One region of the Streptomyces sp. GS7 genome, then DNA from elsewhere that is predicted to be linked to it. Evidence: riboswitches for the same ligand, from Rfam matches in the RefSeq annotation. Region 1 holds a riboswitch; the other holds the start of a gene.

Region 1 (4,575 bases):
GCGGTGGAGCCGGCGGACGCTGCCGAGCCGGTGCGCGTGACCGGTCACCGCGGTCGCCTGGTGGCTGCCCGTACGCTCCAGGACCGTGGCGCCGTCCAGGCAGCGTTGCGGGTCCGCGGACAGCGGCGGCCGTACGGTCGGCGGCTGTGCGGCCGGGGCCGCTCCCGTGCGGTGCCGGGTGGCGGCCGTGGTGCCGGCCTCGGCCCCATCGGGGCCGTCGAGGGCGGTGACAACGGTGTCCGTGAGGGCGGTGTCCGTGACGGCCGGCGGGGCGGCGGTGCGGACTCGGGTCATGCGGTGCGACGCCACGGGGGCCGTCACTTCCTTCCCTCGGGGAACGGACGTGTCAGGGGGGCGACCGTGACGGCGACCGGAGCCGTGACGGCGACCAGGGCCGTCATCGATGAGCCGTGAGCGACGACGGGCGGTGCGCCGGCGGTTGCCTGCGAGAGGACGCTAAGCGCGCACGTCACGGGTGGGCGCCGGGTTGCCCGGCATTGTTCGTTTCCGACTCTTGAGTGTGCGGGGGTGACCGGGGTTCCGGCGCCGGGCGGCCGGGAGCGGCCTGCGGTGACCGATGCGGTGATTGCGGGCGCCCTGCCGGAAAGGCCGTGCTAGGGGGCGGCTACGATCCACCACTATGGACGTAGTAATCAATATCTTCGTCGCCCTGCACATCATCGGTATCGCCGCCCTGCTCGGCGGTTTCCTGACCCAGATGAAGGCGATGGGCGCGGGCACCGCCCGCTTCGTGCCGGGCATGCTGCACGGCGCGCTGACGATGCTGGTCACCGGCGTCGCGCTGGTCGGCCTGAACCAGATGCAGGATCATCCGGTCAACAACATCAAGATCGGCATCAAGATGGCCGTCCTGGTGGTGATCCTGGCGCTGGTCTACGTCAAGCGGGACGAGGAGAAGATCGCCAAGCCGCTCTTCGGCGCGGTCGGCGGGCTCACGATGCTCAACATCTTCATCGCGGTCCTCTGGACCTGAGTCCCTGGACCTGAGCCATCGCGGTCCTCCGGAGCCGAGCCCCGGAGGACCAGCTGAGGCCCCCGCCGCAGAGACGACTCACCGCGCGGTCATCCCGCTCCGTACCCGGAGGCGGAGGATGGCCGCGCGGTGGCGTGTGGGGGGAGGAGGGGGAGTGCGGGCCGGTCAGCTGAGCCGGACGCTTCCGTAGATCGGCATGTAGTAGATCGACTCGACGCGGACGCTGGCGCCCGGGTGCGGGGCGTGGATCATCTGGCCGTTGCCGATGTACATCCCGACGTGGCTGATGTCGCTGAAGAAGAACACCAGGTCACCGGGCTGGAGGTCGCTGGTGGAGACCCGGGTGCCGGCATTGACCTGGTCCCAGGTCGTCCGCGGCAGATCGACTCCGGCGGCCCGGTAAGCGGCCTGCGTCAGGCCCGAGCAGTCGTAGGAGCTCGGTCCGGTGGCGCCCCACACGTACGGCTTGCCTATCTGGGCGCGGGCGAAAGCAAGCGCCTCCGCGGCCTTGCTGGAGGAGCTGCTGCCGGACGAGCCCGAGCCGGTGCTCGAACCGCCGCCGCTGGGCTGCTGGCGCTGCTGCTGGGCCTGCTGGCGCGCCAGTTCCGCGGCCTTGCGCTGGGCCTCCTGCTCCTTCTGGCGCTCCAGTTCCGCCAGCCGCGCCTTCTCCTGGGCGGTCAGCCGGGACAGCAGCTGCCGGGCCTCGGCCAGTTTGGCCTGCACGGACTGCTTGCTCTCCTTGAGGGACTCCTGGGACTGCTGGAGGCTCTCCAGGCTGCGGGTCGCCTCGGCCCGCTGCCGTGCCGCCGACGCGGCCTCCTGCTCGTAGGCGGTGACGGTCTGCTTCTGCCGGCCGGTCAGCCGCTCCATGAGGTGGTTGCGGTCGACGAACTGCTGCGGGTCCTTGGCGAGCATCAGCTGCGCCGTCGGGTTCATGCCGCCCGTCTGGTACTGGGCCGAGGCGAAGGTGCCCAGCTCGCGCCGGGACTGGTTCATCTTCTCCGCGCGCTTGGCGGCCTCGTCGAGCAGGCGGTTCACGGTCCGCTGCTGGCTGTCCGCCTTCTCCTTGGCGGCGTTGTACTTCTGGGTGGCGACCTCCGCCTGCTGGTAGAGGCCGTCGACCTTCTGCTTGACGTCCTCGATGGACGGCTTCGGTGACGTGGGGGCCGCGTTGGCGGTCTGCGAGAGCAGGGTCACCGAGGCGAGGGCGGCGGTGGTGAGCCCGGCGGCCGTGCGGCGGCTGCCGGGCGAGGTGAGTATGTGGGTTCGCGGCTTGCGATGCGACGCCAAGGCCGGCGACTCCTTCCGTGGACCGCCTACCGGGTTAGCTGTCGGGTTCGGGCGGTGGCGCTGACGGAAGGCTTGCCCTACGGTCCGTACGTCCGCCTGGCGACGGCCGTACCGATCGATTCACCCCGGTGGTGCTGGTGGGTCCCCGGCTCCGGGTGCCTGGTGGCAGGGCCGGACTCGGCGGGGGCGGCCCGTGCGGACGCTGTCGTTCGCGGGGAGGGCGGGCTGCCCGAGCGAGACGGTAGCCAACCGGTGTGGCTCCTGTGAAGGCTGATGTTCGATATGCCCGAAACCTTTTCGTGACCTGAACGTGGCTCCGGTTTCCTTGCGGTGGAAGTCGCCTACGGGCGGCCCGTTCCGAGCCAGGGCTGGTACGGTGCACGGTCGCGCCGCGTACGGAAGGAACCGGGGCCGAGCCCCGCACGAGCCCCGCAGGGCCGCCGCCGGGACCTCCGCGCCTCACTTCCCCGCCGCAATCGGCCACTCCGCAACCGCTTGTCAGTGCGGCGGCCTAGACTCGGTGGGCGATGAGCAGCCTCTTTGACGACAGCTTCCTGGCGGACCTCGGGCCCTCGGACGAGGAGCCCCCGCCGCCCCCCGAGGACGAGCACGGCCCGGCCCCGGAGGAGATGCCCGCCGACCTCTTCGGCGGCAGGTTCGACGCGCCCGCGCCCAGGGAGGCGCACTACCGCGACGGCGCCGCCCGCCCGGTCCTCGACGCGGCGGCGCTCCTGGAGGGGCTCAACGACCAGCAGAAGGCGGCCGTGGCGCACACCGGCAGCCCGCTGCTGATCGTCGCCGGCGCCGGTTCCGGCAAGACCCGGGTGCTGACCCACCGCATCGCGCATCTGCTGGCCGAGCGTCACGTCCACCCCGGCCAGATCCTCGCGATCACCTTCACCAACAAGGCAGCCGGCGAGATGAAGGAGCGCGTGGCGGACCTGGTCGGCCCGCGAGCCAACGCCATGTGGGTCTCCACCTTCCACAGCGCCTGCGTCCGGATCCTGCGCCGCGAGTCCAAGAAGCTCGGCTTCACGTCGTCCTTCTCGATCTACGACGCGGCCGACTCCAAGCGCCTGATGGCCCTGGTCTGCCGCGATCTGGATCTGGATCCCAAGCGCTTCCCGCCCAAGTCCTTCAGCGCGAAGATCTCCAACCTCAAGAACGAGCTCATCGACGAGGAGAGCTTCGCGGGGACGGCCGCCGACGGTTTCGAGAAGACCCTGGCCGAGGCGTACGCGATGTACCAGGCGCGGCTCCGCGAGGCCAACGCCCTGGACTTCGACGACATCATCATGACGACGGTCAACCTCCTCCAGGCGTTCCCGGACGTCGCCGAGCACTACCGCCGCCGCTTCCGCCACGTCCTCGTCGACGAGTACCAGGACACCAACCACGCCCAGTACACCCTCGTCCGCGAGCTGGTCGGCCCGGGCACGCCCGAGACGCCCGCCGCCGAGCTGTGCGTGGTCGGCGACGCCGACCAGTCGATCTACGCCTTCCGCGGCGCCACGATCCGCAACATCCTCCAGTTCGAGGAGGACTATCCCGACGCGACCACGATCCTGCTGGAGCAGAACTACCGCTCCTCCCAGACGATCCTCTCGGCCGCCAACGCCGTCATCGAGCGCAACGAGAACCGCCGCCCCAAGAACCTCTGGACGGACGCCGGCGCCGGAGCCAAGATCACCGGCTATGTCGCCGACACCGAGCACGACGAGGCCCAGTTCGTCGCCGACGAGATCGACCGGCTCACCGACGCCGGCGACGCCAAGGCCGGCGACGTCGCGGTCTTCTACCGCACCAACGCCCAGTCCCGGGTCTTCGAGGAGATCTTCATCCGGGTCGGGCTGCCCTACAAGGTCGTCGGCGGCGTGCGCTTCTACGAGCGCAAAGAGGTGCGCGACATCCTCGCCTACCTCCGGGTGCTCGCCAACCCCGAGGACACCGTCCCGCTGCGCCGGATCCTCAACGTCCCCAAGCGCGGCATCGGCGAGCGCGCCGAGGCCATGATCGACGCCCTCTCCGCGCGCGAGAAGATCACCTTCCCGCAGGCGCTGCGCCGCGTCGACGAGGCGTACGGGATGGCCGCCCGCTCCGCCAACGCCGTCAAGCGGTTCAACGTCCTGATGGAGGAGCTGCGCACGATCGTGGAGTCCGGGGCCGGCCCCGCCACGATCCTGGAGGCGGTCCTGGAGCGCACGGGCTATCTGGCCGAACTCCAGGCGTCCACCGACCCCCAGGACGAGACCCGGATCGAGAACCTCCAGGAACTCGCCTCCGTGGCCCTG
Region 2 (4,575 bases), 1.1 Mb from region 1:
CCCCTGTGAGCACCATGGACTTCCACCCGCAGCCCCAGGGGGGCGCGCCCAAGCCGTGGGCGTTCCCGGCCCCCGAGCGCAGCCAACTGCCCAACGGCCTCACCCTCCTGACCAGCCACCGCCCCGGCCAGCAGGTCGTCGCCGTCGAGATCAACCTCGTCGCCCCCCTGGACGCCGAGCCCGAGGGCCTGGACGGCGTCGCCACGATCATGGCGCGCGCCCTGTCGGAGGGCACCGACAAGCACACCGCCGAGGAGTTCGCGGCCGAGCTGGAGCGCTGCGGCGCCACTTTGGACGCGCACGCCGACCACCCCGGCGTTCGGGTCTCCCTGGAGGTTCCGGCCTCCCGGCTGCCGCGTGCGCTCGCCCTGCTCGCCGACGCGCTGCGCGCCCCCGCCTTCCCGGACAGCGAGATCGAGCGGCTCGTCCGCAACCGCCTCGACGAGATCCCGCACGAGCTCGCCAACCCGGCGCGGCGCGCCGCGATGGCGCTGTCCAAGGAGCTGTTCCCGGCCACCGCCCGGATGTCCCGGCCCCGCCAGGGCACCGAGGAGACCGTGGCGCGCGTCGACGCCGGGGCCGTCCGAGCCTTCTACGACGCGCATGTGCGGCCCGCCACGAGCACCGCCGTCATCGTCGGCGACTTCACCGGCGTCGACCTGGACGCGGCCCTCGCCGACACCCTGGGCGCCTGGACCGGATCCACCGCCGAGCCGCTGAAGCCCGCGCCGATCGTCGCCGACGACAGCGGCCGGGTGGTGATCGTGGACCGACCCGGCGCCGTTCAGACGCAGCTGCTCATCGGCCGGACCGGACCCGACCGGCACGACCGGGTGTGGCCCGCGCAGGTGCTCGGCACGTACTGCCTGGGCGGCACGCTCACCTCCCGACTGGACCGTGTGCTGCGGGAGGAGAAGGGCTACACCTACGGGGTGCGCGCCTTCGGGCAGGTGCTGCGGTCCTCCGCACCCTCGTCCCCCGAGGGCGCCACGGGTGCCTCGCTGCTGGCCATCAGCGGCTCGGTGGACACCGCCTCCACGGGACCGGCCCTTGAGGACCTGTGGACGGTGCTGCGCACCCTCGCGGCAGAGGGGCTGACCGACGCCGAACGCGATGTCGCGGTGCAGAACCTCGTCGGCGTCGCGCCGCTGAAGTACGAGACCGCGGCGGCCGTCGCCGGCACGCTCGCCGACCAGGTGGAGCAGCACCTCCCGGACGACTTCCAGGCGCAGTTGTACGTCCGCCTCGCGGAGACCGGCACGGTCGAGGCGACCGCGGCGGCCGTCAGCGCGTTCCCGGTGGACCGCCTGGTGACGGTTCTGGTGGGCGACGCGGAGCAGATCGTGGAGCCCGTCAAGGCGCTGGGGATCGGCGAGGTGACGGTCGTCGGCGGCTAGCGTCCGCGGCATGACTGCCCGTCGTGCGACGGCTGGTCACGTGGCGTCAGAGCGGCTCCCGTGGTGGTCACCCGCCACGGGAGCCGTCGCATGTCCGCCGCCGGCCGCAGCGAGCCCGCAGCCCGTTTCCACGTGTCACTGTGCTCTTGCCGGACGGGTACGCCGCGTGTCGCGTCCGTACCGCCGGCCCGCTTCCGCGTTGCGGGTCCGTGCCGCCGATGTCCCGTCCCGCGCTGCTGGTTGCCCTTCCGAGGTGTGGCGTCTCGCACAAACAGCCGATTCTGTTTGCCGATTGAAAGTTGTCCCGTTTAGCGTCGGTCCGGCTGTTCGTCACAAGACCGCCACAACAGTGGCACCGGACAGCCATCGCCGAGTCCCCGTACGGCGCGAGCCAGGGGAGCCGGGGACCCACATGTCCCTTGGGGTGAATCGGGCCTCTCTCCGGAGGAGCCCGTAGGAGACCTTCCTGCTCCGAACCCGTCAGCTAACCCGGTAGGCGAGAGGGAAGGAAAGGACCAGCCAGTACATGGCGTTCACCCGTGCCACCGGGAAGCACCGCCGTGCGAGCCGCACCGCTCGTACGACCCGCAACATCGCCGGCATAGCCACCTTCGCGGTCTCCGGTGTCGTCGCCTCCATGGCGTCGCCCGCGCTGGCCGCCACCGGCGAGGCGGCGCACCACGACACCGGACTCCAGCAGGCCGTCGTCGTGGGTGACGAGCTCGCCGGCCGGATCGAGGCCCAGGCCGACGCGCAGCAGGCGGCAGCCGAGGCCGCCGCCGCGAAGGCGAAGGCCGAGGCCGAGGCCAAGCGGCGCGCCGAGGAGGCCAAGAAGAGGGCCGAGGCGGAGCGGGCGGCCAAGGAGCGCGCCGCCCGCGAGGCCGAGCGCAAGCGCCTCAACACCTTCGTCGCCCCCGTGGACGGCTCCTACGTCTCCACCCCGTACAAGGCGTCGAGCGGCTTGTGGTCCTCGGGCAGTCACACCGGTATCGACTTCCACGCCGCCTACGGGACGTCCGTCCACGCCGTGGGCTCGGGCACCGTCGTGGAGGCCGGCTGGGGCGGTGCGTACGGCAACAACATCGTGATCAAGATGAACGACGGTACGTACACCCAATACGGTCACCTGTCGTCCATCGGCGTCTCCGTCGGCCAGACCGTCACCCCCGGCCAGCAGATCGCCCTCTCCGGCAACACCGGCAACACCACCGGTCCGCACCTCCACTTCGAGGCCCGCACCGGCCCCGAGTACGGCTCGGATATCGACCCCGTCGCCTACCTCCGCTCGCACGGCGTCAACGTCTGACCTTCCCGCCGCATCGCGCGTCCCCCAGGAGCTCCGGCCCGCCCCCCATACGGGCCGGGGCTCCGCGGTATCCGCCGCATCCGGTCGTATTCGCCCTCGCCGTCTCCGCAGGGCCGGGTGTCCGGCCGGTCCACCGGCCACTGGACCTCCGCCGCATCGGCCAAAAAATATCGATAAATTCACGGCATCCGCAGGAAACCTCGTCCTGGTCGAATAGAGTCAGGGAAAGGCGCCGATCGGCGGCGTTTCGAGGGGAATACGGCGGAGGCACGGACGATGCGAGGCCACATTTCCGCGCATGCGGTGTGCACAGCGATTCGCGACGATATCGTCTCCGGCGTGCTCGCGCCGGGAAGCCGGTTGATCGAGGACATTCTCGCCGCGCGTTACGGAGTCTCCAGAGTCCCGGTGCGTGAAGCGCTGCGCACCCTCCAGTCCGAGGGCTTCGTCACCACCCGCCACCACGCGGGCGCCTGCGTCGCCGAACCCACCGAGCAGGAGGCAGCCGACCTCCTGGACATCCGCGCCCTCCTGGAGCCGATGGGCGCCGCCCGCGCGGCCGTCCGCCGCAGCCCCGCCCACCTCAAGGTGCTCCGCGGCCTGGTGCGGCTCGGCCGGGAGCGCGCCCGGCACGGTCACCCCGCGGATCTGCGCCAACTGGACGGCTGGTTCCATGAAACGCTCGCCCAGGCGGCCGGCAGCTCCAGCCTCACGGCGCTGCTCACCCAACTGCGGCGCAAGATCGAGTGGATGTACGTCGTGGAGCCGACGGCCCGGGTCGCCGACGCCTGGGACGAACACGGCGCCGTACTGGACGCGGTGGCGCGGAGCGACGCCGAACGGGCCCGTGCCCTGATGGCGGCCCACATCGAGCGCTCCCTTCCGGTGCACCGGCTGCGGCGCCCCGCCGCGGCGGCCGTGAGCGATTCGAAACGGCCCGTCAACACGGCGCGTGTGCGGAATTAACACGCGGGCCGTATACAAAGAGGTACGGAAAGGCTCTTGCGCGGGCCGCGATGACTCCTGTGCGGGCCGGAATGCGTTTCTGTATTTCCGCGGGGCGTGTCGGGGGATGGGTAGGCGCGTCCGGTATTCCGTCGTTTTTCGCCCGAGATGGTCGCTGATTCTCGCGGGATGTCATTTCCCGTGAGCTGAATTTCCGCGTCGTTCGGTCCGGATATCCGCTTCCCGTATTCGCCGGCGGTTCCGTGATGCGCCAGAGGTCCCGTCATGCCGGCCCTGTGTGCCGAGTGCCGGACCGAGGACAGCGAAACGGCCCCGTCGCGCGACCGTTTCCGGTCGTCGCGGCGGGGCCGCATCGGTGGAAGTCCCGGCGGGCCGGCGGGTGAGAGCGGGTCCGCGGAAGTCTTCGAGTGGCTTCAGACGGTCTCGGGGAGCTCTTCCAGGCCCTCCGTGACCAGCTTGGCCAGGCGGTCGAGCGCGGCCTCGGCGCCCTCGGCGTCAGAGGCGAGCACGATCTCCTCGCCACCCTGGGCGCCCAGGCCGAGCACGGCGAGCATGGAGGCCGCGTTGACGGGGTTGCCATCGGCCTTGGCGATCGTCATGGGGACACCGGACGCGGTGGCCGCACGGACGAAGATCGACGCGGGGCGGGCGTGCAGGCCCTCGGCCCAACCGACATTGACGCGGCGCTCAGCCATGGTGTTGCCCTTCAAGTCGTGACTGTTGTCTAGACCAGTCTCTCACGCTGTGGGGGGTGCTCCCACAGCCCTTCGTCCTGACCTCCAGGTCCGGCTTCCCGGCCGTTTCTCCCGGCCGTTCGACCCGCCGGAGACGTCCCTGCGACCGAGCGTACGCACGCCGAGCCGGCTGTCAGTGCCCGGCCGTACGCTGTCGGCATGCAGACGCCGC

The links. A riboswitch is a leader RNA that binds a small molecule or an ion and turns the genes downstream of it on or off. The one in region 1 is predicted to bind cyclic di-AMP.
Region 2: linked by a shared signal. The riboswitch ahead of GR130_RS30545 (M23 family metallopeptidase) and the one ahead of GR130_RS35345 (C40 family peptidase) in region 1 are both predicted to bind cyclic di-AMP.

The regions. Positions count from the first base shown of each region.
Region 1 covers NZ_CP047146.1:8,147,337-8,151,911, reverse strand. The annotation lists gene GR130_RS35355 (C40 family peptidase) at 1-294, opposite strand, end outside; gene GR130_RS35350 (hypothetical protein) at 641-994, shown strand; gene GR130_RS35345 (C40 family peptidase) at 1,160-2,284, opposite strand; cyclic di-AMP (ydaO/yuaA leader) riboswitch at 2,293-2,462, opposite strand; gene pcrA (DNA helicase PcrA) at 2,812-4,575, shown strand, end outside.
Region 2 covers NZ_CP047146.1:7,030,820-7,035,394, reverse strand. The annotation lists gene GR130_RS30550 (M16 family metallopeptidase) at 15-1,397, shown strand; cyclic di-AMP (ydaO/yuaA leader) riboswitch at 1,755-1,911, shown strand; gene GR130_RS30545 (M23 family metallopeptidase) at 1,924-2,703, shown strand; gene GR130_RS30540 (GntR family transcriptional regulator) at 2,980-3,669, shown strand; gene GR130_RS30535 (HPr family phosphocarrier protein) at 4,083-4,364, opposite strand; gene GR130_RS30530 (bifunctional acetate--CoA ligase family protein/GNAT family N-acetyltransferase) at 4,563-4,575, shown strand, end outside.